One region of the Candidatus Njordibacter sp. Uisw_056 genome, then DNA from elsewhere that is predicted to be linked to it. Evidence: predicted binding sites of a transcription regulator. Region 1 holds the regulator's gene; the other holds the start of a gene.
The links. The regulator FliA, encoded in region 1, starts transcription of late flagellar genes. The targets are predictions, from matches to a motif close to CTAAAGTTTNNNNNNNNNNNGCCGNTAA.
Positions count from the first base shown of each region.

Region 2: the regulator FliA is predicted to act here: its motif matches at 7,102-7,129, upstream of topA (type I DNA topoisomerase).

Region 1 is NZ_CP159830.1:795,392-811,922, forward strand. It holds gene flhF (flagellar biosynthesis protein FlhF) at 1-1,211, shown strand, start outside; gene ABXT60_RS03945 (MinD/ParA family protein) at 1,213-2,028, shown strand; gene ABXT60_RS03950 (RNA polymerase sigma factor FliA) at 2,046-2,753, shown strand; gene yjgA (ribosome biogenesis factor YjgA) at 2,759-3,304, opposite strand; gene mgtE (magnesium transporter) at 3,315-4,649, opposite strand; gene ABXT60_RS03965 (HPr family phosphocarrier protein) at 4,663-4,932, opposite strand; gene ptsN (PTS IIA-like nitrogen regulatory protein PtsN) at 5,039-5,485, opposite strand; gene ABXT60_RS03975 (RNA polymerase factor sigma-54) at 5,518-7,005, opposite strand; gene lptB (LPS export ABC transporter ATP-binding protein) at 7,070-7,816, opposite strand; gene lptA (lipopolysaccharide transport periplasmic protein LptA) at 7,844-8,407, opposite strand; gene lptC (LPS export ABC transporter periplasmic protein LptC) at 8,410-8,985, opposite strand; gene ABXT60_RS03995 (KdsC family phosphatase) at 8,985-9,551, opposite strand; gene ABXT60_RS04000 (KpsF/GutQ family sugar-phosphate isomerase) at 9,553-10,557, opposite strand; gene ABXT60_RS04005 (calcium/sodium antiporter) at 10,584-11,528, opposite strand; gene ABXT60_RS04010 (ABC transporter ATP-binding protein) at 11,706-12,512, shown strand; gene mlaE (lipid asymmetry maintenance ABC transporter permease subunit MlaE) at 12,509-13,291, shown strand; gene mlaD (outer membrane lipid asymmetry maintenance protein MlaD) at 13,288-13,749, shown strand; gene ABXT60_RS04025 (MlaC/ttg2D family ABC transporter substrate-binding protein) at 13,762-14,412, shown strand; gene ABXT60_RS04030 (BolA family protein) at 14,542-14,784, shown strand; gene murA (UDP-N-acetylglucosamine 1-carboxyvinyltransferase) at 14,846-16,102, shown strand; gene hisG (ATP phosphoribosyltransferase) at 16,118-16,531, shown strand, end outside.
Region 2 is NZ_CP159830.1:1,735,814-1,752,344, reverse strand. It holds gene ABXT60_RS08490 (TatD family hydrolase) at 1-108, opposite strand, end outside; partial or broken gene ABXT60_RS08485 (ATP-binding cassette domain-containing protein) at 449-1,312, shown strand; partial or broken gene ABXT60_RS08480 (ATP-binding cassette domain-containing protein) at 1,472-1,786, shown strand; gene ABXT60_RS08475 (hypothetical protein) at 1,820-2,350, shown strand; gene ABXT60_RS08470 (universal stress protein) at 2,347-2,775, opposite strand; gene ABXT60_RS08465 (hypothetical protein) at 2,911-3,435, shown strand; gene fadB (fatty acid oxidation complex subunit alpha FadB) at 3,580-5,745, shown strand; gene fadA (acetyl-CoA C-acyltransferase FadA) at 5,760-6,935, shown strand; gene topA (type I DNA topoisomerase) at 7,155-9,851, shown strand; gene ABXT60_RS08445 (hypothetical protein) at 9,853-10,380, shown strand; gene ABXT60_RS08440 (hypothetical protein) at 10,414-11,115, opposite strand; gene ABXT60_RS08435 (ProQ/FINO family protein) at 11,326-12,147, shown strand; gene trxA (thioredoxin TrxA) at 12,217-12,543, opposite strand; gene ABXT60_RS08425 (MATE family efflux transporter) at 12,676-14,061, opposite strand; gene ABXT60_RS08420 (elongation factor P hydroxylase) at 14,139-14,723, shown strand; gene ABXT60_RS08415 (SCO family protein) at 14,707-15,306, opposite strand; gene ABXT60_RS08410 (prephenate dehydratase) at 15,394-16,254, opposite strand; gene trmH (tRNA (guanosine(18)-2'-O)-methyltransferase TrmH) at 16,366-16,531, shown strand, end outside.

The DNA of each region.
Region 1 (16,531 bases):
TTAGTGCGAGCTTAAATCTTATTAAAGCTGACGAAAATAGGGCTAATCGTCCAATTGTGCCTTCTAATGCGACTTCTCAGGCGCATCAATTTAATGACCTTGGCAGCTCACGAAAACAAGCTGCTACTATTGGGCCAGCAAACACGACCGACCTAACCCTGGCAAATGACAATATGGCCCGAATGGAAAAGGAGCTTACTCTGCTGCGCTTATTGGTAGAGCAGCAAATGAAACAGAGCCAAAGTAACAGTCAAGTTAACACCTTTATTAGCGCTGCGGCCCTTAAGGTGGCTCGAAAACTTGAACTTATGGGTTTCGAAAAGCGCCTAATAGACACTGTTTTATTACAACTACCTGCTGACAATGGTGCCGATCAGTTGTGGGATAATACCCAACAATGGCTGCAAGATAAGTTAGCAATTAGCCCACAAGGTTTGGTTCACAAAGCTGGCATTTATGCTCTAGTTGGCCCTACAGGAGTTGGCAAGACGACAGCTATCGGTAAACTGGGCGCTCAACTCGCTATGAAATATGGTAAGCATAAGGTGGCGTTAATTTCTATGGATCAACAGCGTATTGGGGCCCGAGATCAATTACGGGTGTTTGGCACCATGCTGGGTATAGACGTGCATCACGTGGCTGGTTTTACTGAGTTAACCACAACTTTAAACCAAATGGCTCACAAAGATTATGTATTGGTGGATACTTCAGGAGGTAACCCCTTTGACTCACATATGCAGAACCTAGTTGACGGCTTGCTAGGTGTTCCTCATCAAATTAATACCTACCTCACCTTGGCTGCAAATAGTCAGTCCCATTCATTACATTACCTCATGAAACACTACTTTGGCCAAGTGAAAGGTGTTGTTGCGACTAAGTTAGATGAGTGTTTACCGTTAGGTGGTCTGTTATCAGCACTGATTGAGTCACAACAGCCACTAGCCATGATTACTGATGGCCAGCGTATTCCATTAGACTTGAGTTATCCTAGTGCTCAGCAGCTGGTTAAAAAAGCGCTAAAGGCCCAGTTAACCGAGGAGTCCAGCAGTATCGTAGCCTTGTCAAACTTGCTACACTCAGCGCCAGATAAACCTTTGGAGCCGACATATAAGTCTTCAAAGCAATATATAACCAGCCAAAATTCGAAAGCTGGCAGCTTACAAGTTACACCTGTTGCTGCCATGGGACTATCGTCCTACAGGAGTCACTAATATGAGTTCAATCGGGGTACAAGTTATTGCTGTAACCAGCGGTAAAGGGGGTGTTGGTAAAACTAACGCCTCAATTAATATTGCGGCTAGCTTAGCCAAGCAAGGCCATAAGGTCATGTTGATGGATGCAGACTTAGGTTTGGCAAATGTTGATGTTAACTTGGGGCTGCAATGTTCATTTAATATGGCTCACGTGATGAGTGGTGAAAAAACGCTAAGTGAAATTGTTTTAACTGGCCCTTTTGATATGCAAGTTGTGCCTGCGGCCTCGGGTATTTATGAAATGGCGGGGTTGCAAAATGAACAACTGCAACATCTAATTCAAGCATTCAGTGAATATAATGGAAAACTAGATTACCTTATTATAGATACCGCAGCTGGTATTTCTGACAATGTATTAGCTTTTTTAAATGCTGCTCATCAAGTGATTGTAATCGCTTGTGATGAGCCCTCCTCTATCACTGATGCTTATGCACTAATTAAGGTGATGAGCCAGCGCTATGGAGCGACTCGGTTTCACTTCCTTGCCAGTATGGTGAAAAATGAGAAAGAAGGTCGAGCCTTATATACCAAAATTGAACGGGTAGTTGACCATTACTTAGATGCAACCATACTATATTTGGGCACTACGGCACATGATGATCAGCTACGTATAGCCAACAAACAACAAAAGGCAGTTGTTCAAGCAGCTCCTATGGCAAAGTCATCTCGAGCCTATATGCAGATGGCTGCGATAATAGAGCGTTGGGAAGCTCCGACTGGCTTGAGTGGGCAGGTGGAGTTTTTTGTCGACCGACTATTGCAACATAAAGCTTAATTGGAAATGACTCCTTGATGCATGATTTGTCACTTTATCAATCCCTAGCACCTGGCTCTGCAACAGACCCACTAGTGCAACATATGCCCTTGGTGAAAAAGGTTGCATTGCACTTGAGCGCGCGTTTACCTGCCAGTGTTGATATAGATGACCTTATTCAAGTTGGCATGTTGGGCTTGTTGGAAGCACTGCAAAATTTTGATGCCACTAAGGGTGCTCAATTTACTACCTTTGCTAAGTTAAGGGTGCGTGGCGCTATGCTAGATGAAGTTCGGCGATTTAGTACCTTGCCGCGTTCTGTAATGACGAGTATCCGGGAAATTAACCAGGCGACCGCTGCATTAGAGCAAGCAATGGGGCGCACAGTTAAAGATACTGAGTTGGCCCATGCCATGGGTATGACCCTAGAAGATTTACAGCTGCAAAAAGGGCGAAACTATAACTATCAAACAGTGCAAATAGAAGACCTGCCTGAAGGTGAAGAAACGCCATTTTCGGCTTTAATACCTGCAAAAGAAGTGGATGAAGCTGCATTTCAAAAAGCTTTAACCATCGCTATTGGGGAGCTGCCAGAACGTGAGCAATTAATCTTTGCCCTATATTACGACGAAGAATTCAACCTAAAAGAGATTGCAGCAGTACTGGAAGTGTCTGAATCACGCATCAGCCAGATTCAAAGCGGCTCTGTTAAGAAACTCCGCAAAAAATTAGCAGATTGGATTTAACGCCCCTAGATGTCAGCCAATAGGCGCAAGTATTTAAACAATTTTTTGGCCGCAGATTTCGCTTTAGCTTCTTGATTCAAGCTTTGTGCCTGCTTTACAAGGTGAGTGATGTGCTGCCGATCAGCTCCCTTGTGTAACTCTATAATTTCGTTAAGAGTGTTTGGGTTATTGCCAATTAAGCCATCACGCCAAGTTTCTAATTGATGAAATACCCGGCGGTGTTCATCAGAGCCCGAATCGTGGACCGATAGAGCCTTAGCAATGGCTTCTGAATCCTCATCACGCATGACCTTGCCAATGTACTGCAAATGCCGGCGTTTAGCTTCATTTTGTTCGATACGGCGTGATTCATCTATCGCAGTTTTCAGCGTTTCACTCATGGGGATGCGCGCTAGTTCTGATGGTTTAAGATCTAGCAACTTGCCACCTAAGTGTTGCAGAGCTTCCATCGCTCGCTTAATTTGGGTGCGACTAAGCTCTTCCTCAGCAGGCAGATTTTGTTGCAGTGCTTCTAGCTCTGCTGCGGCCTTGCGGGCCTTAACTTTGCCCATATTAAATTCCTTAAGCGTAAAATAATGTGGCGAGGCCTAAAAAGGCACAAAATCCGACCACATCAGTAATGGTTGTTAAAATAACGCCTCCAGCTAAAGCAGGATCTATGTTCATTGCTTTAAGGATGACGGGAAGAGAGGTGCCAAAAATAGCAGCCACGATTAAATTGATGATCATCGCGATAGCAATGATAAAGCCAATGGTTAAGTCCGAAAACCACCAACTGGCAATGCTAGCGACTACAGTGGCCCAGAGTAAGCCGTTAAGAGCACCAACGATAATTTCTCTGTTGAGCAGGTAACCAATGTTACTGGCTTCAACGTGGCCTAAAGCTTGGCCACGGATGACTAAGGTTAACGCTTGGCTCCCCGCAACGCCACCCATGCTTGCTACAATAGGCATAAGGATAGCAAGGGCGACTACCTGCTCTATAGTGTCTTGAAACAGGCCGATCATCATAGAGGCAAAAAGAGCAGTTAATAAGTTAATCCCCAACCATACTGCGCGGCGCCTAGTGGTTTTAACGACTGGCGCAAAAGTGTCTTCGTCCTCATCTAAACCAGCCATGCGCATGAGGGAGTGGTCAGCCTCTTCTCTAATCACATCGACCACGTCATCGATAGTGATACGACCAACCAATCGACCCTCTTGGTTTATTACCGGTGCAGACACCCAATCGTTACGTTCAAATAGGTTAGCGACATCAGTTTCATCTAAATCAGCAGGGATCGCTGCACGCTCGGTGTCCATGATGTCTGAAATTAGGGTATTGGGGTCACTCACTAGCAAACTAGTGAGTGGCAATAAGCCCATGTAACGGTCTTTTCGGGTGACTACGAACAGGTTGTCGGTCATGTCTGGCATGGCATCATGGCGCCGTAAATAACGCAGTACGGCGTCTATGGTAATGTCAGGGCGGATGCTAACAACGTCAGTATTCATAAGGCCGCCAGCGGTGTCTTCAGGGTAAGACAGTACCTGTTCTACTCGTTCTCGGTCCTGTTGCCCTAAACTATTGAGCACTTCTTGCATTACCGTTTTTGGCAGCTGCTGCAAGATGTCGGCAAAGTGGTCAGTGTCGAGGTTTTCAGTGGCTTGAAGTAGCTCTTCGGTATTCATTTGATTAACGAATTCAGCTTGAATTTCGTCACTTAAATGGTGCAGTACTTCGCCTTCTAACTCTGGATTCACTAAATTCCACAGCACTTCTCGTTCTCTTGGTGGTGAAGATTCCAAAAGGTGCGCAGTATCAGCGGGTTTTAAGGTGTGATTGAGCATATGGCGGGCTTGAATAAAAGCACCGCTGTCTAGGGCGTCATTGAGTTCTTTAAGGCGGGATTTCATGTGACTGCTAGCCTTATTCGCCTTCGTCGAAATAATTATTAACCAGTTGAGACACTTCATCAAAAGCCTGCTGGGCACCTTCGCCACTTACTTTTAGGTCTAACACAGTGCCCTGTGACGCAGCTAACAACATAACCGACATAATGCTTTTTGCGTCTACCATTTTTCCTGAGCTGCCAATTTCGATACTGCAACCATGTTTACCCGTAACACCCACAAGCTTAGCAGCAGCGCGAGCGTGCAAACCAAGTTTGTTGATGATAGTGATTTTTTGGTTGATCATGCAGAAAACCTTGCAGACATGGCTCTATAAAGTAATGAAACAGCTTTTGGTAAGCCCAGCGCTAGATTACCAAAAATAGCCTTATAGCATACCCTTTTTAGAGCATTTATGCGACAGCGATTTTGTACATGGCATCCGCATCAGTGGCCTTGCGCATACGTTCACGAAACTCAGATTGGCCAAATTTACCTGCAAGAGTGGCTAGTATTTGTAAGTGTTCGTCTGTGGCCTGCAGGGGCACCAAAAGCACAAACAATAAATCCACAGGAAGTTGATCTATCGCATCAAAATCTACTGCTTTGGCTAATCGCACTAGGGCACCAGTTACATGTGTGCAACTGGCTAAGCGACAATGGGGAATAGCGATGCCATCGCCAAACCCCGTGCTGCCTAATTTTTCTCGGGTGATTAATGCATTAAAGAGTTCTTTGTCATCAAACTCTGTCATTTGCTTGCCCAGTAATTGACTAATAGATTCGAGGGTGCGTTTTTTGCTGCCACACTTGAGATCGGCCAAAGTGCGCTCTGGCGTAAGGATGTCACTAATATTCATATGTCGTCAATAACCCTATGGGTTCTATGGGCTCAGTTGAGCCGTTTGCGTTCGTTAGAGGGTGGAATGTTCATGCTTTCTCGGTATTTAGCAATGGTTCTACGTGCTACTTTAATACCTTGCAACTCAAGCATATCTGTAAGCTTTGCGTCGCTTAGGGGCTTGCGCGTTAGCTCTGCTGCAATGAGCTTTTTAATGAGTGCTCTTATTGCAGTAGAAGAGCATTCTCCACCATTAGCTGTAGCTACATGACTAGAAAAGAAATATTTTAGCTCAAAAATACCTCTAGGTGTGTGCATGTATTTTTGGGTAGTCACCCGTGAAATAGTAGATTCGTGCATCTCCACATGGTCTGCTACTTCAGCTAGCACCAGTGGTTTCATCGCCTCTTCGCCATGATCTAAAAAGCCTTTTTGTATCTCACAGATACGACCTGACACTTTTAACAAGGTTTCATTACGACTTTCAAGGCTTTTAAGAAACCAGCGAGCCTCTTGTAAGTGGCTTTTAATGTAGTTGTTGTCAGCGGTATTGCCACTGCCAGCAAAGTTTGCATATTGCTGATTAATTCTGATCTTTGGCGCTGAGTCTGGATTGAGTTCAACCCGCCATACATTGTTTACTTTACGCACCATCACGTCGGGAATAACATACTCAGCTTGGCTTGAGGCAATGGTCACGCCAGGTTCTGGTTGCAGCTTAGTGATCAGCTCAAAAATATGTAGCAAGTCATTTTCTTTGTAGCCAGAGCGTCGCCTTAAGGAATTGTAGTCGTGACTTCCAAGCAGGTCTAGGTATTTATCCACAACTGTTATCGCGCCTTGTCGCCAAGGTGTGTCAGCGGGTAAGTACCTTAGCTGTATAAGCAGACACTCCCTCAGGTCCTGTGCGGCAACCCCAATGGGGTCAAATTGTTGGATTAAGGTTAATACTGCTTGAGTTTCATCTTCTTCAACGGCTTCTTGCTCTTGTTGAGCTAAGTTACCGTTGATCCCTTCAGTAATTTCACTAAGAGTTTGGCTAAGGTAACCCCGTTCGTCTACGGCATCAATAATGCTGGCGCCAATAAACTGGTCGAGGTGGCTTAAACGACTCACGTTAAGTTGCCATTCAAGGTGTTCTTGCAGACTCGGTTCGTGACTATTGTGAGCGTCGAAATCGAACTCGTCCCCTGGGCCAGTTGCCGGTGTGGTGGAGCTTTGGTAAACATCATCCCAGGAGCTGTCAGTGGCAAGTTCTACAGGTATTTCTTCGCTCCAGTCACTGTCCGCTTGTTGCTCTTCAGCAAGGTGGTCACTTGGCTGGTCATCAATCTGGGTGTCGTTGTTGTCTGTTTGCTGGGTATTAACGTCTGGCTGGTCAAGTTCATCTTCTAGCTCTAGTAAAGGGTTAGAATCTAGGGCCTGTTGAATTTCTTGCTGCAGGTCTAAGGTTGAAAGCTGGAGCAAACGAATCGCCTGTTGCAACTGTGGCGTCATGGCCAGTTGCTGATTCATTTTGAGTTGCAGGGATGCTTTCATAGTAGTGCTAACTTGTTGTTTCTGAGGTATTTTTACTTAGGTTTTTACTTGGCTTTTTACTTAGTTATAAAGTGAAATCATCACCTAAGTATACCTCTTTTACTTGCTGGTTCGCTAAGATATCACTGCTGGTTCCATGAGCTAAAATATAACCTTCACTAACAATATAGGCCAAATCACAAATATCTAGGGTTTCGCGCACATTATGGTCGGTAATTAATACGCCAATACCCTTGTCACGTAACTGTTGAATAATTTGTTTAATGTCCTTGACAGAAATGGGGTCTACGCCAGCAAAGGGTTCGTCCAGCAGAATAAACTGTGGTTCACTTGCCAATGCACGAGCAATCTCTACGCGACGGCGTTCACCACCTGATAAGCTCATACCTAGGCTGTTACGTATGTGATCGATATTAAACTCTAGGAGCAGGTTTTCTAGCCTTTTTAATCGCTCAATTTTAGTCAGGTTTTTTTGAGTTTCCAATATAGCTAAAATGTTTTGTGCCACTGTAAGCTTACGAAATACTGATGCTTCTTGTGGCAGATAACCGATACCCTTGCGCGCTCGGCCATGCATAGGCTCACTCGAAATGTCTTCTTGATTGATAAATATTTGGCCACGATCTGCCTGCACTAAACCCACAATCATATAAAAGCAGGTCGTTTTTCCAGCACCATTAGGCCCCAGCAGACCAACTACTTGGCCAGCTTCAATACGAATATTAACGTCTTTGACGATAGCCCGCTTGCTGTAAGATTTAGCAAGGTTTCTGGCTTCTAAGGTGGCTATGGTGGCAGTCTCATTGTGCATGGATGTCAAACTTGTTTCAGGTGATCATTAATTTGAGTTAGGTAAGAAAATCATTTTTACTTGCTTATCTTTGCCGCCAGTGGCTTTCACATTTTCTGTAGACATGTTGAAGAGTATTTGATGACCACTGAACAGGTTACCTTTTTGAATCAGCTTGGCACCACCGAGTAAGGTTAAGAACTCGGTGTTCAGTTGATAGTCAATGCGCTTACCCCAGGCTTGCATTATATCGCCTTTGCCATCTCCAACGGGCTCTGATTCCTGCTGCATGTAAGCTAAACCATCATTATTGCCCTCTGTGGCTACCATGGTTTCTATCCCGTCGTCGTTAAAGGTCACTTTTACCGTATTTGCTTCAATTGTCATACTACCTTGGACAATAATAACACTGCCGGAGTAGGTGGAAAAACCCTCCCCTTCATTAAGCTCTACGCTATCAGCGGTGATCTCAATGGGCTGCTTACGGTCGCTATCAAGTGCCCATGTTAATGGGCTGAGAAACCATGCTGCGCCAGCAAGCAAACAGATAGAAAAACGTTGTATGTGGTTCAGGCTAGGGACGCTGTGGGTGTTTTGGAGGGGCTGTAACATGGTTAATTCCTTGGCACAGAGTGAGTGCCCTTGACCTGGTGCAAAAATAGTAAACGTTGGGTGTCGAGTGTGAGCTGCATTCCGGTGCCCGTCAAGTGGCTATACTTGGCCACTAAGGTCACTTGCTTGTCAGATTGGGCATAGTTTCGTTGGGGAAATAACCTTAAGCTTTCACTGCTAAGGCTAAGCGGTCGGTGAATATCTGGACCGTTGGTAACTAGTGCATTGCCTGTAAGGTTAATTTGTGCCCCGGAATCTAATATAAGGCCCTCATCCGCTTTACCAAACCAAGCAGTGCCATTGCTGGATAAATAAATGTTAAACCTGGGCTGTAGCATATCGGTGGTGCCGAGTTCTTGAATGTGAGTAAATTGTTTAGCGCTTATGTTGGAGGATAGTGAACCTTGTTTATCGTATTGGCTAATAGTCGCATTCGTAAGGTAATAGTCTGGAATCCAGTTAACTTTTGACTCTGCGTCTTGCTGCTCTATTTGTTGTAACCACCAAAATAGCAACAAAACTAAGCCTGCAGCAACAATGTTTATAGGCAGCCAGCGACTGCGAAATAATGCCATCATCACAGGCCTGCCCGGAGCTTAGTATTAGTATAATGGGCTAGCGCAGCCTCCCACGTGCCTTGTGCTTGCATGATTAACTCACACACTTCCCTTACTGCACCTTGGCCACCATGGCGCTGGGTAACGTATTGGCTGTGACATGCCATACTACTAGCTGCATTAGGTAGGGTGATGCCTAAACCCACTTTAATAATAGCTGCAAGATCTGGCAAGTCATCTCCCATGTAGGCCATCTGGGGCCAGTCTAATTGCAGATTTTGGGTGAGTTCGTGAAGGGCAGTGAGTTTATCTTCTCTGCCTTGTAATATTAATTCAATACCCAGTTGTTTGGCTCTTTGAGCAACAATATTGGATGTTCTGCCAGTGACAATAGCAACTTTTACACCAGTAGATTGGAGCATTTTAATGCCGTGGCCATCTAAACTACTAAAGGCCTTAATTTCTTCGCCTTGGTTGCCAAAGTAAAGCTGGCCATCGCTTAGCACACCATCTACATCTAATGCGAGTATGCGCACCCGGCTGGCATGTTTGACAATCTGAGCCTCACTGAGCAGTGCAGAATCCATTCTATATGACCCCTGCTTTTAACAAATCATGCATATTTAGAGCGCCTACTGGTTGGTGATATTCATCACAAACAATGAGCGCATTAATTTTATGTTGTTCCATTAATTGCAACGCTTGAGCGGCCAGCATATCGGCTTGGGCTTGCACAGGGTCAAGGGTCATTAGCTCACTAATGTGGCATTCACGCAGATCTTGACTGTGGTCTAAACTTCGGCGCAAGTCGCCATCCGTGTAGATACCTGCTAGCTCACCTTGATGATTAACCACGGCAGTCATACCCATACCTTTTTGGGTCATCTCCATTAAAGCATCGGCAAACCGAGTACTTTGAGAAACTATAGGTAGGGCGTCACCAGCGTGCATTATGTCACTTACCTTTAATAATAACTTGCGACCTAACGCGCCACCGGGATGAGAAAAAGCGAAATCGTTGGCACTAAAACCTTTGGCTTCTAATAATGCGATGGCAAGTGCATCCCCCATCACTAAGCTGGCAGTGGTACTGGATGTTGGTGCCAGATTTAAAGGGCAAGCTTCAGTATTAACCTGCACATTAAGGTGCACATCTGCCGCTTTGGCAATAGTGGAATCTGCTGCACCTGTCATGGCAATCAGGGGGGTGCCTAAGCGTTTTAGCATTGGTAATAAGGTGACAATTTCACTGGTGGTGCCTGAATAAGATAACGCAAGTACAACGTCTTTGGCAGTGATCATACCCATGTCGCCATGACTGGCTTCACCTGGATGAACGAAAAAGGAGGGAGTGCCTGTGCTGGCTAGGGTGGCGGCTATTTTATTAGCAATATGGCCCGATTTCCCCATGCCTAAAAGCACCACTCGTGCTGAGCAATCCATCAACAACTGGCAGGCTTGGTCGAAGGCAGCATCGATACGGGTGGTCAGTTCACCGATAGCAGCCTGTTCTAACCTAATAGTGCGCAAGGCAGATTCAGCAAAGGGCGTCGCTAGAGTTTGGCTGGGTTTTAAAGTGCTGTTATGGCTCAACACATCTCCTGAGGCTTATTATCAAATTATCTAGCGTTAGTATAAAGTAAAAGCATATACATAACATAGGTCAACAGCAGTAAGCTGCCCACTACCCGGCTAATGGCGCCACCGTGGCGGGCCTTAAACCCTAGAGCAAACATAAATAGGGTTAACAAAAGCATGAGCCCATAGTCGCGCCATAAAGCGTTGGCTTCTATAACAACTGGGCTGATAAGGGCTGGAATAGCCATAACGCCTAATAAATTAAAGATGTTAGAACCAATAACGTTGCCTAAAGCAATGCCATGCTGGCCTTTGCGAGCGCTCATAATAGACGCCGCAAGTTCTGGTAGGCTGGTGCCGATGGCAATAATAGTGAGGCCAATAATCATTTCGCTAACACCAAGGGATGTAGCAATATATACAGCACCACCCACTAAAATCCGTGAGCCCAATGCCAATGCAATTAAACCCACTATAAGCCAAATAATACCTGCCTTTAAGCTCATGTTGGCTAAAGGCGTAAGCTTATCTTCTGGATGGTCCTGTTGGTAACGATTAAACAGATATAAACACACCACTAAACCCAATAACAACCACACACTGTCTATGGCATCAAGGTAGTAATCTAACAATAAAATACCTGCGCCGATGGTGGCGATGGTTAATATAGGCAACTCCACGCGCACCAAGTTACCTTTAATGGGTATAGGAGAAACAAGGGCTGTGGCACCCAGTACGAGAGCTATATTGGCGATATTGGAGCCAATGGCGTTGCCAATAGCAAGGCCTGGGGCACCGTCAAGTGCAGCCATGGTGGACACCAACATTTCTGGGGCTGAGGTGCCAAAGGCTACGACGGTTAGGCCAATAAGCATAGGCGACATGCCTAAGTGGCCAGCGGTGGCAGAAGCACCGTCGACAAAACGCTCGGCACTCCAAATAAGTAAGCCTAAGCCAACTAAAACGGCGGCAATTGCAATAAACATATAAAGGTCTAATTAGAGTGGTAATCACAGTTAATGGACGCCCTAAATTAAGCGAGGCGAAACGAACACCGGCAATGAAACCAAGAGTGGGCCCTTTTTGCAAGTTTCTTTGCACTTAAGCGCGTCAATGTTAAACTTGGACCTAGATTACTTTAGCGCCTCACCGGAACTTCATCTATGGCCACAGACGACATCATTAACATACAAAATGTTAGCTTTTACCGTGGTGATCGGGCCATTTTTAAAAACCTTAACTGCGTTATATCGGCTGGGAAAATCACTGCCATTATGGGCCCTAGTGGGTCTGGTAAAACCACACTCTTGCGCTTAATTAGTGGTCAGTTGCAGCCACATGAGGGGCAAATACGGCTGTTTGGTCAGGACATTGCTGCACTTAATCGTAGGCAGTTAACCCAAATTCGTACACGTATGGGTGTATTGTTTCAAAGTGGTGCTTTATTTACCGATTTATCAGTGTTTGAAAATGTGGCCTTTGCGTTGAGAGAACATCTGCACTTATCGGTAGATGAATTGTATAACAAGGTGTTGTTAAAGCTGGAAGCAGTGGGTTTGCGTGGTGCTAGAGACCTCATGCCATCGCAACTATCCGGTGGCATGGCAAGGCGGGTTGCCCTAGCTCGGGCTGTGGCCATGGAGCCAGAGCTAATTCTTTATGATGAACCCTTTGCCGGCCAAGATCCCATAGCTATGGCAGTTCTACAGAGGTTAATTAAAGACCTTAATTGTGCCATGCATTTAACCAGCGTGCTGGTATCCCATGATATTGCAGAAGCTTGTGCCATTGCTGATCAAGTCATTTTATTAGGTGAGGGCCGAGTGCTAGTGCAGGGCACTCCTGCTGCTTTGCAGGCCAGTAATGATCCTGCAGTAAAGCAATTTATCCATGGTGAGGCTGATGGTGTGATTCCATTCCACTTTTTTGCACCTCCGCTGCAACAAGAACTAAGGGGTAAATCAGAATGATAGGCCTTATTGCTGATTTAGGTTCAGGCTTTTTAGGTAAGTTGGTGCGCATAGGGCAGGCATGGCTGATGTTAATGCAGGCCATTATTGTGCAGCCTAAGGCGTCCAGTTTGTCTAGGCTAATTCAGCAGCTCTACGTCGTAGGTGTTCAGTCACTTATTATTATACTAGTGTCTGCCTTATTCATTGGTATGGTTTTGGGGTTGCAGGGTTATACTTTGCTGGCAGCCTATGGCACCGAGCAGGCAGTGGGTCAAATGGTTGCTTTAACTTTAGTAAGGGAGCTTTCCCCAGTTGTCGCTGCATTATTATTTGCTGGCCGTGCAGGTTCCGCGTTGACCGCGGAAATTGGCTTAATGAAGGCCACAGAGCAATTGGCAAGTTTAGAGATGTTTGGCGTAGATCCTCTACACCGCATCGTGGCGCCACGTTTTTGGGCAGGTATCATTTCTTTACCATTGTTGGTTGCCATCTTTAGCTTGGTAGGCATCTATGGTGGGCACTTGGTTGCTGTAGATTGGCTTGGTGTTTACAGTGGGTCTTACTGGGGAAATATGCAGCAGGCGGTAGATTTTAATGGAGATGTGCTCAATGGCATGGTTAAAGCTTTAGTGTTTGCTTTTTTGATTAGCTGGACGGCTGTGTATCAGGGATATACCTGTGTGCCAACGTCCCAAGGTATCAGTGCTGCCACAACCCGCACTGTGGTCTATAGTTCCTTGGCTATTTTAGGGTTTGACTTTATTTTAACAGCGCTAATGTTTGGAGGCACAGTATGAACAAGAAATGGTTAGAGCTGAGTGTCGGTTTAATGATGGTTGCTGGGGTAGCTGCATTAGTGGCTTTGGCTTTACAGGTAAGTGGGGGCAATATGTCTCGCAATGCCCAAAGTTATGCAATTAGTGCCTTGTTTGAAAACGCTGCAGGCCTAGGCCCTAAAGCTAAGGTGACTATGGCTGGTGTTACAGTGGGAGAGGTCGTTTCAGTTGTTATAGACCCCAATGCATTAATGGCTAAAGTGAATATGGAGATTTACGGACAGGTGGACTATTTATCCATTGATTCAAGTGCCAGTATTCTCACAGCAGGTTTGTTGGGAGAGAAATATGTAGGCCTTACCGTAGGGGCGGAAGAAGAAGTGCTAGTGGATGGTGATGTGATTGAAGACACCCAATCGGCGCTGGTGTTAGAAGAACTGATTGGCCAATTCTTACTTAACTTCGGCGATAATAAATAAGGAAAAGTGAGTATGGTTAGTTTTCAGAGTTGCAGCAAAATAGTAGGGATTAGTATTTTGCTTGTCTTATGTGCCGCTACAGTAAACGCAGATGAATGGAAAGAAGCGAGCCTAGTGGTTGAAAAAAGCACTCAAGCCATGATTGGTTTGCTTGAAGAGGGGCGATTAGAAGCCATTCGTAGTAGTGAGGCTGAGGGTGAAGTGGTAGCCTTTGATGAGCCAAAGTTGTTTTTAGGGATGGAAGTCATTCTAGTTCCTGTGATCGATTTTGATACTATTGCTAAAGGGGTAATGGCTAAGTTTTATCGCAAGGCATCAGCAAAACAAGTCAAAGACTTTCGCGTTGCCTTTAAATACTCATTATTGAATACCTATTCCCGCGCAGTGGTTTCTTTTAAAATTAATGACTTTGAAATCCAATCTAGTTCTAACAAAAGTAGTAAAGCTGGACGGCAAAAAATCTGGGTAAAGGTCTATGCAAATGGGGCCTCTTATGACATTAATTATGCTATGAAAAAGCGGCAACAAGGTTGGATGGTAACTAACGTGACTCTGGATGGTATTAATTTAGGGTTGGCCTTTAGGCAACAATTCGCCAGTGCTATGGCGAAAAATAAAGGCAATATGGATGACGTCATTGCATTTTGGAATGACCCGTCTTGAGCCTGTTGAATTATTAATCGGTGCTAGCGATAACAGGCAGTATTTTGCTACAATCTCGGCCCTGTTACATCCCCTTTATGTACACTTAAACGATGTACGCCCGTATTTTATTAGCCCATGGAGACTATCGTGGACGCAGAACAAGTTAAACAAATTATTGAGCAGCAACTTTCTGGCACGCAAGTGATCCCAAGCGGCGAAGGTTGTAGCTTTCAAGTCACTGTGATTGGAGACCTGTTTTTAGGCTTATCACCCGTTAAAAAACAACAGCTGGTTTATGGTTGCCTTACAGATCAGATTGCAGATGGGTCTATTCATGCCCTAGGTATTAAAGCCTATACGGCAGACCAGTGGCAGCGTGTAAACGCTTAATTAAGCGCGTGCACCGCAAAACTAAGACCCCCAGAAAAATAAACATTTGGTGAGCAATAGTATGGATAAATTAAGCATTACTGGTGGCAAGCGTCTAGATGGCGAGATTCGTATAGCGGGTGCAAAGAATGCAGCGCTGCCCATCTTAGCGGCAACCCTGCTAGCGCAAGAGCCGGTCACTATTCGTAATTTGCCTCACCTCCATGATGTAACAACAATGATTGAGTTATTGGGCCGTATGGGCGTTTCCTTGCTGGTGGGAGATAAGCTGAGTGTAGAAATAGATGCGACTACCTTAGACCACTGTATTGCGCCTTATGATTTGGTAAAAACCATGCGAGCGTCTATTCTTGTATTAGGCCCTTTGGTTGCGCGGTTTGGTGAAGCAGAAGTGTCTTTGCCTGGTGGTTGTGCTATTGGTAGTCGGCCGGTAGATCTCCACATTAGGGGTTTGGAAGCCATGGGAGCCACTATTACAGTGGAAGATGGTTATATTCGTGCCAAGGCAGATCGCCTTAAGGGGGCACATATTTTCTTTGATACGGTGACGGTAACAGGTACTGAAAATATTCTTATGGCAGCCACTTTAGCTGACGGTGAGACTGTACTAGACAATGCTGCAAGAGAACCAGAAGTGGTTGATTTGGCAGAATGTTTAATTGCCATGGGTGCAGATATTACAGGGCATGGTACGAGTACCATCCGCATACAAGGGGTAGAACGGCTTCATGGTTGCCATTATGATGTACTCCCAGACCGCATAGAAACAGGCACTTATTTAGTGGCAGCAGCGGTGACTGGGGGGCGTATTAAAGTAAAAGATACTCGCCCGGATACTATGGAAGCCGTGCTTGCTAAGCTAGAAGAAGCAGGTGCAGAAATTGTAACGGGTGAAGATTGGATTACGCTAGACATGCATGGTAAACGGCCTAAGGCGGTTAACCTAAAAACAGCACCTTATCCTGGGTTTCCGACAGACATGCAAGCTCAGTTCTCGGCTCTTAATGCCATTGCCCTAGGGAGTGGCAGGATTACTGAAACCATTTTTGAAAATCGCTTCATGCATATTGATGAAATGGCGCGCATGGGAGCTCAAGTGGCTGTAGAGGGCAATACTGTAATTCAACAAGGCATTGAACGACTTAAAGCGGCACCGGTGATGGCAACGGACCTTAGGGCCTCTGCGAGCCTAGTCATTGCGGCGTTAGTGGCTGATGGTGAAACTGTGATTGACCGGATTTATCATATCGACCGCGGGTATGACTGTATTGAAGAAAAAATGGGCGCTCTAGGCGCTACTATCAAGCGCATTGCTTAACTGAGAAATTACACCATGCCCAATAGCCTAACTATTGCATTGTCTAAAGGCCGTATTTTAAAAGAGACCTTGCCCCTTTTTGCCAGTGCCGGAATAGAGCCTTTAGAAGATATCTTTACCAGCAGAAAGCTCGTGTTTGAAACGAGCCAACCTGGCGTGAGGTTTTTAGTGATTAGGGCGACAGATGTCCCCACTTATGTGTCTTATGGTGCCGCAGATATGGGTGTGGCCGGTAAAGATGTATTGTTAGAACATGGGGGTAGCGGTTTGTATGAGCCTTTAGATTTACAAATCTCTAAGTGCCGGTTGATGACGTGTGCGCCTATTGGTGCTGCGCCGGCAGGCAGGCGTTTACGAGTGGCTTCCAAATTTGTAAATATTACTAAAAGCTATTTTGCCGAGCAAGGTCAGCAAGTAGATATCATTAAG
Region 2 (16,531 bases), 940 kb from region 1:
GCGGTGCACCCCTGCATCCAATCCACGCTGCAGGGTATCAGCAAGGTCTTTGTTAAATCGGTCATTGGTTAAATTAACACCAATATCGGTGATGCTAGGGTATTTCAACGTATTCAGCTTCCAATAATTATGGCATGGTGGCAAATTAGATTGCCACGGCAAAATTGACGACATTGGGTCTTGCAGAGGCTTTTATTCACTTTCGACCTTGTCGTATTATTTATTAGTGTTTTTTTTAAAATAGCTGAAAATTGTTCAGTTACATCACTAAAATTCATTATCAACTTATTATTTAGCTAGTTGCAACTTTAATAAGCATGCTTTTGCATGGTTTTATCACCTTTAAGTATCTGACAGCCTAGAAGAAACGTTATAATTATGTATGTTTAGTTAATACTCACCCACACTGAGTGTGTGTTGAATCTTGCCCTACCTTTTAGGTCCTTTAATGAATTTATTACGTTTACAACAAGTCCATCTTGCTTACGGCGATGTGGCCATACTTGACGATGTCAATTTACAGATTGATGCGGGTGATCGAGTGTGTCTTATCGGCCGTAATGGGGCAGGCAAATCTAGCCTCATAAAATTGTTAGTTGGCGAGCAATTAGCAGATAGTGGCAATGTTTGGCGCAGTCCTGCGTGTAAAATTGGGTACCTGCAGCAAGACCTGCCAGATCGTGAAGATTTGTGTGTCAGCGAGTTAGTCGCTATGGGTATGGGTGAGGTTTACGACATACGCAATCGATATGACGAAATTGCGATGGGTGAATTAGACGACAAGTCGATGAAGCAATTGGAAATTGTAAGCCATCGAATTGATGAGTTAGATGGCTGGCAAATGGAAACTAAGGTTGAGCGTATCTTGACCCGCCTTAACTTAGACGGTACCCAAGTGCTTAGTCAGTTATCAGGTGGTTGGAGAAGGCGTGTAGCACTGGCCAGAGCTTTGGTTTCTGAGCCTACGTTATTGTTATTAGATGAGCCTACTAACCACTTGGACATATTGGCCATTGAATGGCTAGAAAAACAGTTGTTAGACTTTAGCGGCGCCATTATCTTTATCACTCACGACCGCAGCTTTTTGCAGGTATTGGCTAACAAAATTGTAGAGCTAGACCGTGGGCACTTAAATTACTTCCCAGGTAACTATGAGCGGTTTTTAGCCTACCGTGAGCAGCAGTTAATGGAGGAAGATCGCCATAATGCGCTGTTTGATAAAAAGTTAGCCCAAGAGGAAGTTTGGATTCGCCAAGGTATTAAAGCCCGCCGTACCCGCAATGAGGGCCGTGTGCGAGCGCTTGAATCACTGCGTAAAGAACGTGGTGACAGAAGAGAACGTCAAGGAAACGTGAAGTTACAACATGCCCAAGCTGCTAAATCTGGCCAATTAGTGTGTGAGCTAGAAAACGTCAGCCATGGTTATGGCGAGCAAACCTTGATTAAGAATTTTGATTTAAACTTGCTTAAGCTAGATCGCATTGGCCTTGTGGGTGCTAACGGTGTGGGTAAATCCACCTTGTTAAAACTAATTCTGGGTCAATTAGAGCCCAACTCTGGCAAAGTTAAGCGCGGCACCAAGTTAGAAGTGGCCTATTTTGATCAATTGCGTGATCAATTAGACCTTACCAAGACGGTAATGGATAACCTTGCTGAAGGTCGAGAGAGTATTACTGTGGGTGGCAGAGAGCGCCACATAATGAGCTATTTAGGCGACTTTTTGTTTTCTCCTAAACGGGTTCGTAGCCCCGTAAGTAGCCTTTCTGGTGGTGAACGTAACCGTTTGTTGTTGGCTCGCTTGTTTAGTAAGCCGTCAAACATGCTAGTACTGGATGAGCCCACTAACGACCTGGATATTGAAACTCTCGAATTGTTGGAAGAAATGTTGGCCAACTATCCAGGTACTGTGCTTCTAGTGAGCCACGATCGGGCTTTCTTAGACCGAGTGGTGACCTCGTGTTTAGTGTTTGATGGGCAAGGCCATATTACTGATTCTGTGGGTGGATATAGTGATTGGGTTAGGCGTGGTGGAAAGCTTCAGGTTCCTACTGTGCAGGGTCACAGTAAGCCAACGGGAATGGCACCAACGCCACTTAAGGCTAAAGATAAAGCTAAAGCTGGTGGTAAGTTAAGCTATAAAATTCAGCGCGAGCTAGATTTGCTGCCAGGCCAAGTTGAAACGCTAGAAGCAGAGCTAGAAGCGTTGCAAAACGAAATTGGCCATACAGACTTTTATAATAAGGGCCAAGACCATGTAAGTGCTCGCCTTGCACACCTTGAAACTCAGACCGTTGAATTAGAGAAGACGATGGATCGGTGGCTAGAAGTAGAGGCGATGCAGGATGGCTAAACCCTGACTGCTAAAACATCACACGTTGCCCCGTGTAAGATGCCATTAGACGTTGAACCCAGCAATAGAGCTAGGCCATGGCGTCCATGGCTTCCCACTACAATGAGGCCAGTGCTGAGTTCAATAGCCACCCGGTGAACTTCGGTTTCAATATGGCCAGACACGATTAATTGTGCAACATCGCCTAATTCTTGTTGTTTTACAAAATTACTCATGCGCTCTTCGGCATCATCATGCAGCTGTGTTTGTATTACGGATAAATCCATGGGTATGTCCCCACCATAGGCGTAACTTAAGGGTTCTGTCACATGAATTAAGGTAAGCTTTGCGCCACTTTGTAAACTTAGTTGATGGGCCTTTTGAACCACCTTATTTGCCTCTTCGTTAAGGTCTATGGCAACTAAAATGTTTTGGTAAATGTTCATGTTACGTCCTCCTCCGTTTTTAATTAAGTGTAACACAGTCATTTTTGGTTTATGGTTTTAGCAAAAATGGTGTCATTGGCTTTGAGTTTTATTAAAAATCAGCATTTTTTTTGTTATTGAAATAGTGGAGTAGCTGTGGAAATTAAGTTAGTTATTGTTATTTTGGTATGCCTCTCCCTAGTGGGATCTGTGGCGTGGGTTCTGCCTACGTCTGTGCAGCGAGCTCAAGCAAAGATCCGCCAACTAGCTATGGCCAAAGGCTTAAAAATTAGGGTGGGTAAGCATCAAGGGCCAAGAGAGCAGGGAGAAATCACCCCCCGAAGCCACTTAGCTACCAGCTATGGCTTACCTCGGCCCAGAAGCCGCAACAGGGTTGTTGGCATTGCCGCCATCAAACAAGCAACATGGGAAATATTTAAAGCGGATGGGCTTAATACCAAAGGTTTGCCAAACGGATGGTGCTGGAATTGTGGTGAAGGCGCCTTAAAGGCAGAACAATTAAGTCATTTGGCCCGACTCATTGAACAGTTACCTAACGACGCATACGCCATTGGCGTCACACCCATAATGGCTCAGATTTACTGGAACGAAAAAGCCACTCCAGCGCAACTAGATGATCTAGAAAACGTATTAAAGGAATTGGTCTCTCAAAGTTTTTAGGACCTAGCTGTTGTTTTGTGGTTCTAGAGTCATGGTTGACTTTGCCTCAGTCTGGTTTAAAGTGCTACCACTGTTTCAAACAAGTGTATGAAATTTTATATTGCTGTTTCATAGGCCCGTTAAATTCACCCAAGGAGTCCATGCATGATCTATGCAGGCAACGCCATTCAGGTCGAAATGCACGACCATCAATTAGCTAAGCTCACTTTTGATCTTAAGCACCAGTCGATTAATAAACTCAATGTGGCAACATTAATTGAACTGCAACAAGCCATTGCTGCCATCAGCAGTAACAGCAGCATAAAAGGTTTAATGCTTGCCAGTGCCAAAGCAACTTTTATTGTCGGCGCAGACATTACTGAGTTTCTGAACTTTTTTGGTATCCAAGAACAGGCTTTAATCGACGCTAACATGCAGGTTAATAGTACCTTTAGTTGCCTTGAAGACCTGCCTATGCCCACAGTTTCGCTGATCAACGGTTTGGCATTAGGTGGTGGATTTGAACTGTGCTTGAGCACTGATTACCGTATTATGACTCCCACCGCCAAAGTAGGCCTGCCAGAAGTAAAACTAGGCATCTTTCCTGGTTGGGGAGGGACTGTTCGCTTACCAAGGTTAATCGGGCTAGATAATGCCATCGAGTGGATCTGTGGTGCCAACGAAAAGAAATCTGCTGAAGCGCTCAAAGATGGGGCAGTAGATGCCATTGTCGCAAATGATCAGCTATTAGAAGCGGGGGTGCATTTGCTTAACCAATGTATGGCTGGCGAGTTAGATTACCAAACCAAGCGGGCTGTTAAAATTGCTAAGCTGTCGTTACCTCCTATGGAGCAAATGATGGCTTTTGAGACCTCCAAAGCTTTTGTAGCAGGTAAAGCGGGCCCCCATTATCCAAGCCCTCTAACCGCCATTAAAACAATGCAAAAACACGCGGGCATGACCCGTGATAAAGCTTTAGCTATAGAAGCTAAAGGTTTTGCAAAAATGGCACAAACACCAGTAGCTGCAAACCTAGTAGGTATTTTTCTTGCTGACCAATACCTTAAGCGAACGGTTAAAGCCTTAGCGCCTAAAGCCGCTAAAGTTGGCCAAGCCGCTGTCATTGGTGCGGGCATTATGGGGGGAGGCATTGCCTATCAGTCGGCTTATAAAGGCATCCCAATTGTCATGAAAGACATTGCTGAACCAGCTATACAGCTTGGTTTGGATGAGGCCACAGGCATTTTAGAAAAACGTGTTAGTCGGGGGCGCATGAAGCCTGCTCAAATGGCTAAAGTACTCAATAACATTCGCCCAACATTAAGCTATGCAGACATTTCTAGCGTCGATTTAGTGGTAGAAGCTGTAGTAGAGAACCCAAAAATAAAGGGTATTGTATTAGCTGAATTAGAAGCCCAAGTAAAATACGATGCTGTGATTACATCTAACACCTCTACCATTTCTATAGACCTTTTAGCAAAAAGCCTAAAGGATGCTTCTCGTTTTTGTGGCATGCACTTTTTTAATCCAGTACACAAAATGCCATTGGTTGAAGTGATCCGGGGAAGTAAAACCAGTGACGAAACTATTGCTACAACGGTAGCTTATGCAGACGCTATGGGCAAAAAGCCTATTGTGGTCAATGATTGCCCTGGGTTCTTCGTTAACCGTGTATTGTTTCCTTACTTTGGTGGTTTTGGCATTTTGTTAGAGCAGGGCATCAATTTTAATCGTGTTGATAAGATAATGGAGCGCTTTGGCTGGCCTATGGGCCCAGCCTACCTGCTTGACGTAGTAGGTATAGATACAGCTCACCATGCGCAAGCAGTAATGGCTGAAGGGTTTCCAGAACGGATGGCCGGCCAAGGTGAAGCTGCGGTTGATTTAATGTTTAAAGAGCAGCGGTTTGGTCAAAAAAATAAGCTTGGTTTTTATGTCTATGAAAAAGATAAAAAAGGCCGTTTACAAAAGCAGATCGATAACGCCCTAGTTGAAAAGCTTGCGGGTCTATGTGAAAACCCAATAGAACTTAGTGACGAACAAATTATTGATCACTTAATGATTCCTTTATGTTTAGAAGTGGCGCGCTGTTTAGAAGAAAAGATTGTCGCTAGTCCCGCAGAAGCAGACTTGGCGTTAGTCTATGGCATTGGTTTCCCGCCCTTCCTTGGAGGTGCACTAAAGTACATAGATACTATCGGTTTACAAAACTTCTGTGACAAGGCTGATGCCTTAGCAGCAGTGAGTCCACTGTATTCAGTACCCACACAAATGCGTGAGATGGCAGCCCAGGGCGAAACATTTTACGGCAAGCTGCAACCTGCTCATTAAATTCGGAGAAAAAAATGCAATTACAAGCCAATGATATTGTTGTCGTAGACGGTGCTCGTTCTGCTATGGGCCGCTGTAAAGGCGGTGTATTTAGAAATGTACGTGCAGAGAACTTATCTGCTGCTGTGATCGATGGCCTTTTTGCCCGCAACCCAGATCTTAACCCTGCTCACGTGGAAGATGTGATTTGGGGTTGTGTAAACCAGACCTTAGAGCAAGGTTTTAACGTTGCCCGCAACGCTTCTTTATTAAGCGTTATTCCGCATACGGTAGCGGCGCAAACAGTTAACCGTTTGTGTGGCTCTTCTATGGCAGCTGTGCACACGGCAGCTCAAGCCATTGCCACAGACAATGGTGACTTCTTTGTTGTAGGTGGTGTAGAACATATGGGTCATGTGGCTATGGGCCACGGTGTTGACATTAATCCCGCGGGTAGCAAGCATGCAGCCAAAGCAGCCATGATGATGGGCCTAACGGCTGAGTTATTAGGAAAAATGCATGGTATTAGCCGTGAAATGCAAGATGAGTTTGCCGTACGTTCGCACCGTTTAGCCCATCAAGCTGCAGAAAACGGGGACTTTGATCATGAAATTATTGCCATTGAAGGCCATGACTCTTTAGGCCGGCTTATTAAAGTAGGCCGTGATGAAGTTATTCGTCCAGAAACTAATCTCGAGTCTTTGGCTAAGCTGCGCCCAGTATTTGACCCGAAGAATGGCACTGTAACGGCGGCTACATCGTCAGCACTTTCAGATGGTGCTTCTGCCATGTTGTTAATGTCTGGTGCCAAAGCTATGGCACTGGGCCTTAAGCCGTTAGCGCGGATTAAATCGATGGCAGTGGCAGGGTGTGACCCCTCAATCATGGGCTATGGCCCAGTACCTGCTACTAAGAAAGCCTTAAAGCGTTCCGGTTTAACCATTGCAGATATTGGTGTAGTGGAACTTAATGAAGCTTTTGCTGCTCAGTCATTACCGGTGTTGAAAGACCTAAAACTGATTGACCAACTTGATGAAAAAGTAAACTTGCATGGCGGCGCCATTGCCTTAGGACACCCTTTGGGGTGCTCTGGTACGAGAATTTCTGTAAGTTGCTTAACACGTATGAAAAAACACGATGTACAGTTTGGTTTGGCCACTATGTGCATTGGCATGGGTCAAGGCATTGCCACAGTATTTGAACGCCTGTAAGTATTGCTTCTACAAACTTCAATAAATTCAAAAGGCTGGTTATCCAGCCTTTTGTAATTTTGTTAGATGATATTGCTTGCTTTTTGTATCAAAAAATGGAATTTTAAAGAATAGGTCCTTCAACTAAGGCTTGACCTTCTCAGATATGTGCCTAAACTTAGGCGCCTTAAAGGTACCGTGACAGATGCGGTGAATACGTAATCATTGGAATTAAATTTCATGGGTAAGTCCCTCGTTATAGTCGAATCACCAGCCAAGGCTAAAACCATCAATAAATACCTGGGTTCAGAATTTATTGTAAAGTCCAGTGTTGGCCATATACGTGACTTGCCAACTAAGTCTCCTCCTGGAAGTGCAGACCCTAAAGCACGCGCAGCCGAGGCTGCAAAAGTACGTAACATGGACCCTGACGATAAGGTCATCTACAAACAAGCCAGATCTCGCCAGCAACTTGTCAGACGCATGGGTATCGACCCTGGGAATGATTGGCGCGCTGACTATCAAATACTGCCTGGTAAAGAAAAAGTAGTAGAAGAGTTACGCCGTCTTGCCAAAGACGCAGACACCATTTACCTCGCAACAGATTTGGATAGAGAAGGAGAAGCCATTGCGTGGCACCTTCGTGAAGCCATTGGAGGTGATCAAAGCCGTTATCAGCGTGTCGTATTTAACGAAATTACTGAAACGGCGATCCAAGCTGCGTTTGCCAATCCGGGCGAACTAGATATGGATCACGTTAATGCGCAACAAGCACGGCGCTTTTTAGACCGTGTTGTGGGCTTTATGGTGTCGCCACTATTGTGGGCGAAAATTGCTCGTGGCCTATCTGCAGGGCGAGTTCAGTCTGTTGCTGTAAAGTTAGTTGTTGAGCGAGAGCGGATTATTCGTGCTTTTGTGCCAGATGAATACTGGGAACTTAAAGCTGATGTCACCAATGTTGAGAACAAGCCACTACTTCTGCAGGTTCATAAGCAAAATGGTAACGAGTATAAACCTGTTAACCAACAACAAAGCGAAGCTGCCGTTGCGGTGCTAGAAAAACAACAGTTTGTTGTTCAACAGCGTCAAGATAAGCCCACCTCAAGCAAACCCTCTGCACCTTACATTACCTCCACGCTGCAACAGGCTGCGAGTACGCGCTTAGGATTTGGGGTGAAGAAAACCATGATGTTAGCCCAGCGGCTTTATGAAGCGGGTTACATTACCTACATGCGTACTGACTCAACGAACTTAAGTAAAGATGCTGTAAGTAATTGCCGTGATTACATTGAAAAGAGCTTTGGCAAAGAGTATCTGCCTGCTAATCCAATTGGTTATTCTAGTAAGGATGGTGCGCAAGAGGCTCACGAGGCCATACGGCCTTCTCAGGTGGCGTTGAAGTCTACTCAACTAAGCAACATGGAGCGTGACTCGGAGCGCCTCTACGAGCTTATTTGGCGCCAATTTGTGGCATGCCAGATGCTGCCTGCTCAATTTACCAGTACTACTATTGTTGTGGAAGCGGGTGACTTTAGCCTCCGCACTCGTGGGCGTATTATGCGTTTTGATGGCTACTCTAGAGTTCAGCCTAGCGCTAGCAAAAAAGATGAAGATTTAATCTTACCTGACGTAAATCAGGGCGATGTGCTGTCTTTGAAACAGCTAACGCCAAGCCAACATTTTACCAAGTCTGCTCCACGCTTTTCAGAAGCTAGCCTTGTTAAAGAGCTTGAAAAACAGGGTATTGGCCGGCCTTCAACTTATGCCAGTATCATCTCTACGATTCAAGACCGTGGTTATGTGATGGTTCAAAACCGTCGTTTCTATGCAGAAAAAATGGGTGATATAGTCACAGACAGGTTGGAAGAGAATTTCTCAGACTTAATGGATTACTCATTTACCGCCAATATGGAACAGCGCTTAGATAGTGTTGCCAAGGGCGAAACTGAGTGGAAACGCCTGCTTAATGCGTTTTATAAAGCCTTTACTCGAAAGTTGAGTATTGCTGAAGCAGAAGATGGCATGCGGGCCAACTCACCAACGCTGACTGACATAGAATGCCCAAGTTGCAGTAAAGCAATGAATATTCGTACGGCGTCTACGGGTGTCTTTTTGGGTTGCTCTGGCTATGCGTTGCCACCCAAAGAACGCTGCAAAGAAACCATAAATTTAATACCTGGTGATGAAGTCGTCGCTGTAGATGCAGATGATGAAGCAGAATCTCGCTTACTGATCAAAAAACGCCGCTGCAAAATTTGTGATACGGCGATGGATGGCTACTTAATTGATGCAAAGCGTAAATTACATGTGTGTGGCAATAATCCAGACTGTAGTGGTTTTGAAGTAGAGGCTGGCGAGTATCGGATTAAAGGGTACGATGGCCCACTTATTCAATGTGATAAATGTGAAGCTGATATGCACCTAAAAACGGGGCGTTTTGGTAAATATTTTGACTGCTCCAATAGTGACTGTAAAAACACGCGTAAACTATTACGCAGTGGTGAAGCTGCGCCACCAAAAATGGATCCAATTCCCATGCCAGAATTAGCATGTGAAAAAGTGGATGACCATTATATTTTGCGAGATGGTGCTGCAGGTTTGTTCTTGGCAGCCAGCAAATTTCCTAAAAACCGTGAAACTCGTGCACCTTTGGTGGCTGAAATTTTGCCTCACAAAGAAGTGCTAGACCCTAAGTACGCCTTTTTACTTAAAGCGCCGGTAAAGGATCATGAAGGTAACCCTTCCATCGTTCGATATAGCCGTAAAACTAAGGAACAGTACGTTATGTCCGAAGTTGAAAAAAAAGCTTCAGGATGGCGTGCTATGTATGTGAGTGGTAAGTGGGTAGAAGATGTGCCGGTGAAAAAGTCTGCTAAAAAAGTAGTTAAAAAGCCGGCTAAAAAAGTAGTTAAAAAAACAGCTAGCGCGAAAAAATAGTATGGCTGTTCAAGACCAATGGCTAAGCGCAAGTCAACACCGGCTGGCGTTTAGCAAACGTTTATGGCAGGATTTGTTGTCTAACTATGGCGACCCAGAGCACCCTCATTATTGGCGGCAGCGGCCCCAGCGTATGGCCTATCAATACGCCATCATTGATCACCTTTTAAATGCTGCAAAATTGCTTACTCAAGCCAGTTTAAAGCAGTTAGCCAATACTCGGTTTGATGATATTACGTTACTCACCTGGGTGGAAATTGAAGCCTTGCTTGTTAAACAAGACTATCTATCCCCAGAAGCTCAGCAAATACTTTTGCTGCTGCAAGAGGGGGATTGGAAGCGATGGATTGAGCTGCAAGAAATAACCGACTTTTCTGTTTTAGCCAAACCACAGACTGAGTCTGAACAATTTATTGTAAGCTATTCAGAAGGTGATTTAACTGACCCAGACCATTGGCCAGTAGCCGGTTGGATCAAACATTTGCAAGCGTTACAAACGTCTATGAGAGATTCTCTGGAGGAGTGGTAACTCAGTACTACTCCACAGAATCATAAGTAGAGGCTAGATGTCTGATTTGAGCTGGTCCAGTACAGCCATGGTGTCTGCATCTTGCTCTTTAATGTTGATAGCCACTCGGTATTGGAAAAAGTTGACAAAGTCGGCTACCTCATCACAAGCAATTAAACAATCATCTCCAACCAGAACCGGCCAGCGAACCACTTGCTCAAGATTAACCATTTGGGCTTGAATGCAGCCATCACTAAACAAACGCCAACTAAATACTTCGGACATTGAAAAGCTGTTAAAGTTATCAGCGGTAAATACGGCGTGGCTACCACATGTATCGGGAAGCTCTTGCACCACAAACACGGTATCGTCTACTTCAAAATCAAAATAATCTGCCGCTGTAATAAGTTCAATGCATTTATGTTCTGGCACCTGAGGCATGTTTTGATCAAGGCCAGGGTCATAATACCCCTGAAAAAAACCTTTTTTAGGGCAGTTTAGGTCTGCACAAATGATTAGCTCGTCAAACCACGGAATCATCCCAGCAAAGGAGCCATCATCCAATAAAGCCCAGAACAAAATTTTAACAGAAAATAATTCTTGGCCAGTTTTAGGGTGGCCATGTTCATTAGAATAGAGCACTTCAAAGCCATCTAGCTCTGGTGCTAATCGCACCACCTGAGGGCGGTGATGGGTTTGGTGCTCTTGGCCACTAAAAAGGTCTATAACCTTGGCGGCGGGTATGGCAGTGGACATGACAGCATCCTCTAAGAAAACTGGATTTAACGATATAATAGTACGATAATGTTTAGCTTAGGTGTTTAGAGTATAGGCAAGGATAGGCGCTTTCTGCAAGTGGAAGACTCAAGTTTATGTAAAAAGCTCAAATCTATAGCCCTTGAGTGAATCAATAGGTACAATGTCCAACGTAATGAAAAGGCTAGGCTTTAATAGTTTAAGATAACAATGACTGATTCTAAGTTAACAAATACAGACACTCTAGAGCTAACTCAGCAACTTTCAGAGCGTATTAAAAATCAACAAAAAATTCTGGTGCAGTCGCAACAGCAGGTTAATGTTCTAAGGCAAGAGCATAGTCAGCTAAAGCAGCAAGTTGAGCATAACCGCAGCCAGATACTTACAGATAATCAAAATCAAGACATTATGACCAGTACTAGCGAATTACCCATCACAGAAATATCTCCTGCCGCAGTGCAAACTGCACCTGCAGAAACAATAAGTTCGATAGTACCCGAGCCAGTTGTGCCAGAGATAAGTGCAGCAGACCGTAAAAAAGCTAAAAGCCGTGCGGCAAATCGTGCAGCGGTTGAGCTGATATGTGAAACCTACCCACAAACCTTCTGCTTTGCTAAACCTAGGCCACTTAAGGTTGGTATTCAAGAAGATTTGGTGGCTGACGGAAAACTGAGTCAAACTAAGATCAAGCGTGGGCTTGCGAGTTATGTGCGAGCTTTTGGATATCTAAAGTCGCAAACGGATGCAGCGCCCCGTATTAATTTGCTTGGTGAAGCTGAAGGTGCAGTGACGGCTGATGAAGCGATTCACGCATTAACTAAGTTGCCGGCGCCACGCAAGCCTAATAAGCCAAGACCCAGCGCTAGAAAGCGCCCTGATCAGGTGCACTCTAAGCCTAAAAAGAGCGCTCAGCCAAAAGACCATAAGCCTGAAGCAAAGATAGAAAAAGCCCCAAGCCCCTTTGATGGTTTAAATGAGGGGCAACGCATGGCGAGCAAATTAGACCTATTGCTTAGTAAAAATAAGAAATAAGTGAGTTGCTTTTACCAAGCCTAAAAAAACCGAGCAATGCTCGGTTTTTTTATATCCTAGACAAACTGATTAGGTGTTATCAGAAATAAATGCTAACAAATCAGATTTAGCCAAAGCGCCTACTTTAGTGCCTGCAACTTCACCGTTGTTAAACAACATTAAAGTTGGAATGCCACGCACACCATAGCGAGCAGCAATTTCGCTATTTTCGTCAACGTTGATCTTGCATACCTTAACGCTGCCTTCAAATTCAGCAGCAACGTCTTCTAGGATAGGCGCTATCATTTTGCATGGGCCACACCAAGGTGCCCAAAAGTCTAGTAATACAGGCACATCTGCATTGGCGACGTCGAGGTCAAAGGTGGCGTCTGTTACCGCGTGAGTTAGTTCGCTCATGGTGTTCTCTTAATTAGGTTGTTTAAGGCTATGATACGTGGTTTTGAAGTAAAACTCAGTAGCATTGAGCCAAGAAAAAGTTACTTTTTAGGTCTGTAAGATGTATATAGTGGCGCTGGCTAATAAATCAACCTAGCTGGGGTGTGGAAAAGGCTTACTTAAAACTCGCCATAAGCGCAGGCTTAACAGCAGTGCTGCCACACTGAGGCCAAAAATGATGCCAATCCAAAATCCTGAGGCACCCATTGCAGGGTAGATGATGTCTGTCATGCCTAATATGTAGCCTAGGGGCAGGCCAGTTAACCAATAAGAAATGAAAATAAGTAATAATGGTTTAGCAGTATCTTTAAAGCCACGTAAAGCACCATTGGCAGCGATCTGTAACGCATCTGAAAACTGGAACAACGCAGCAAAAATAAATAGGCTTGCAGCAATTTCTACCACAATAGGTTCAGTAGTGTAAATGTTTGCTAAGGTGACTGGAAGCAGGAGCATAAGCAAGCAGGTTAAGCTTGATAGACCTAATGCCAGGCCAAAACCAACCAGCACAGAACGTTTCACTTGCTCTGGCAAGTTGCCACCAATGCCGTGGCCTACGCGGATGGTGAGTGCCATGCCAATGCTCAATGGGATCATAAAGCACATGCTGGTAAAGTTGAGAACTAATTGGTGAGCAGCAACAATATCGGCACCCAGCGGTGCTAGCAGTAAAGCGACTATGGCGAACATTGTGGCTTCTATAAAAATAGAAAAACCGATGGGTAAACCCACTTTTAAAATCTTAATTTGAATGCTCAGTTGTGGCCAATTAAACTGGCTAAACATAGCGCACTGGTGGTAAGCAGGCTTAATATAAACATAAATAGCCATGCCAATAACGCTGGCCCACATACTTATGGCAGTTGCCCAACCGCAGCCTTCGCCACCCATTTCTGGGATACCAAAATACCCATAAATAAAGATATAGTTCATGGGGATATTGATCACTAAGCCTAACAAACTAAAATACATCATAGGTTTAGTGATACCTAAACCTTCACTGAAGCTACGCAGGCTCTGCATAATGGCCACAGCCGGCAAACTTAATGCAGCTGCATGCAAATAACGTAAACCGATGCCTTTTATTGGATCCTTAATGTCTAACCAATCAAATAATGGGTCTAAGGCGTATAACAACCCCACAGCTAAGCAGCTTAAGATGGCAGCTAGCCATAAAGATTGCTGCACAAAAGGGCCGATTAGAGTGAGCTTTTTTGCACCGAAGTATTGAGCAACAGTGGGTGTTGTTGCCATGATAGTCCCCATCATCAATATTAATACGGGGAATAACAAGCTAGATCCAACAGCCACAGCAGCTAAGTCTGCTGAGCTATAACGACCTGCCATAATAGTATCAACGAAGCTGGCGCTCATATGTAACGCTTCAGCAATGAGTATGGGAGTACCTAAGCGCAAGAATTGACGTAATTCCTGGCCCATGGCTGCTGCGCTGTAGGTATGGCCCGTTATTTGATGCATTAGAAAAACCAAAGTGTTGGTGGGAAAAAAGATGGGCTATAATAGCCGCTTTGTGCATATTCGGCCATAATTAACTAATGCCTAAACACACTAAATGCCAGTGCCAGCAAATCATTAAGCTGTTTGATGGGTTGTTCGTCAAGTCACTTAACACACGCCTAGTCTGTGCCTTGTGTGATGGGCGCCATGGTAAACTAGATGAGCCCATTTATGAACCAGCTAACGCTCAGTGTGCAGTTCACCAAATAGTATTTGCCCACGGTTACTTTGCCAGCGCTTTGCATGAAATATCACATTGGTGTGTGGCTGGTAAGGCCAGAAGATTACTTGAAGATTTTGGTTATTGGTACCGACCAGACGGACGCAGTCATCAGCAGCAAGCAGAATTTGAAAAAGTAGAGGTTAAACCACAGGCCCTAGAGTGGCTGTTTAGTTTGGCAACTCAGCGACTGTTTGTTGCCAGCGCCGATAACCTAAACGGTGCAGACTGCGATGACTTAGCCTTTAGGTTAGCTGTTTCAGCTCAGGCGCGGGCCTATTTTGCCCATGGGTTGCCACCCGAGGCAAGGCTACTGTTTTTGCAATTACAGCAAACCTATGGTGGCTTCGTCACTCTTGATAAGCTCTACTGGCCAGAAGAAAAACCTACAAATGTTGCTTAAGTAAAGCTACCAATTCGTCTACTGAGGTGCCGTGAGCAACAGTGCTTATAAGCTGACCTTCAGTGCCTATAAGGTATACCCGAGAGGTGTGGTCTACAGTATAGGCTAGTGCAGAGTTTTCTAGTGGGATATGGCTATAGTATGCCCCATACTTTTTTACTATCTCATCAATGGCTTCAATGCTTCCAGTAATACCCAACATTCTAGGGTGAAAGTAGGCACTGTACATGGCCAGATTATCTAGTGTGTCACGGCCTGGATCTACGCTAACAAATAAGGGTTGAATTTGCGCTTCTAGATTGGGTGTTAATTGGCGCATGCTTGCTGCCATGGTGGAGAGCGCAGTAGGGCATACATCTGGACATGAGGTAAAGCCAAAATACATCAACACCACCTGACCACGGTAGTCTTCAAGGCTCACTTCTCCATCCTTAGAACTTAATGTGAAGTCGCCGCCCAAATTAGCATACCCTGCGTTAGCCGTGCTTTGATCAGCCCATGGTGCATATTTAGCTAATAACAGCCCGCCTGAAAATAGCAGCACAAGTGTTAATGCATAAAGTAATTTAGTTGATTGAAACATGATGTCGACTCCAGACTGGTGTAGCTAGTGTTGATAATTGTTAAAAAATGGGCTTTAGGTATAAGTCGTTATTTATGTTGCACGGGTTTAAACCTTTAGGTACCTATAGTCACTAGCAACATAGGTGCCTAACATACGGATGTCTTTAGCAAAATAAGCCAATTCGTCCATGGCTAAAATCATATTGGCGTCGTGTGGATGGGCTTCAGCATCAATGTGAAACTGAGTTGCTACCATTCGCCCGTCTGGGGTATAGCTTTCTAATTTAATTAGGTTAACGTTATTGGTGGCCAAGCCACCCATGGCCTTGTATAGAGCAGAGGGGATGTTGCGTACGGTAAACAAAAATGAAGTGATGTATTTTTGACCGATGACTTGAGTAGGGATTTTATGTTCACGCGATAAGATTAAGAAACGCGTGGTATTGCCCTGAACGTCTTGAAAATTCTCTTGTAGAATAGCTAAATCATACAGCTGTGCGGCTAAGCTAGAGGCGATAGCACCATGACTCAGATCACCTTTTTGGCTCACTTCAAGGGCAGCCCCAGCGGTATCTAGCGTTGCTGTAGGTCGAATGTTAAGCTTTGTAAGGCGTTTATCACATTGAGCCAACGCTTGGGGGTGTGAGCCCACAGTTTTTATCTGCGCTACTGAGCTGTTTTTCAAACCTAATAAACAATGGTTAACCGGTTCATAATGTTCACCAATAACATACAGCGACGTGTGAGGTAGTTGGCGGTAAATTTCTTCTACCCGGCCTGCGGTAGAGTTTTCTACAGGAATCATAGCAATGTGAGCTTCGCCTCGCTCTACCATCGCCATAGCAGCGCTGAAGCTCATGCAAGCACGAGCTTCAAAGTTGGGGAACATCCGTTGGCAAGACAGGTGGGAATAAGCACCTTGATGGCCCTGATAAGCAATAATAGGTGTTACGTGGTTTTGCGTCATTGATTGTGTAATGAAGTGTAAGATAATCCTTAATATACACACATTGTAACAAATCTAATCAATAAATTGTTATCATTAATGGGTGATACATCCTGATTTTTTCGTAACCCTATGACTCCTGCTCGTTTGGCAAAATATAAAGCCACCCTGGCTTGCCGTCAGCTTGATTTAACCATCATTACTGACCAAGTTAATAAAGCTCAAAATATTTCAGCGCTTATTCGTACCTGCGATGCGGTGGGCATACACCGTGCGCATGTGGTCACACCTGCAGGCG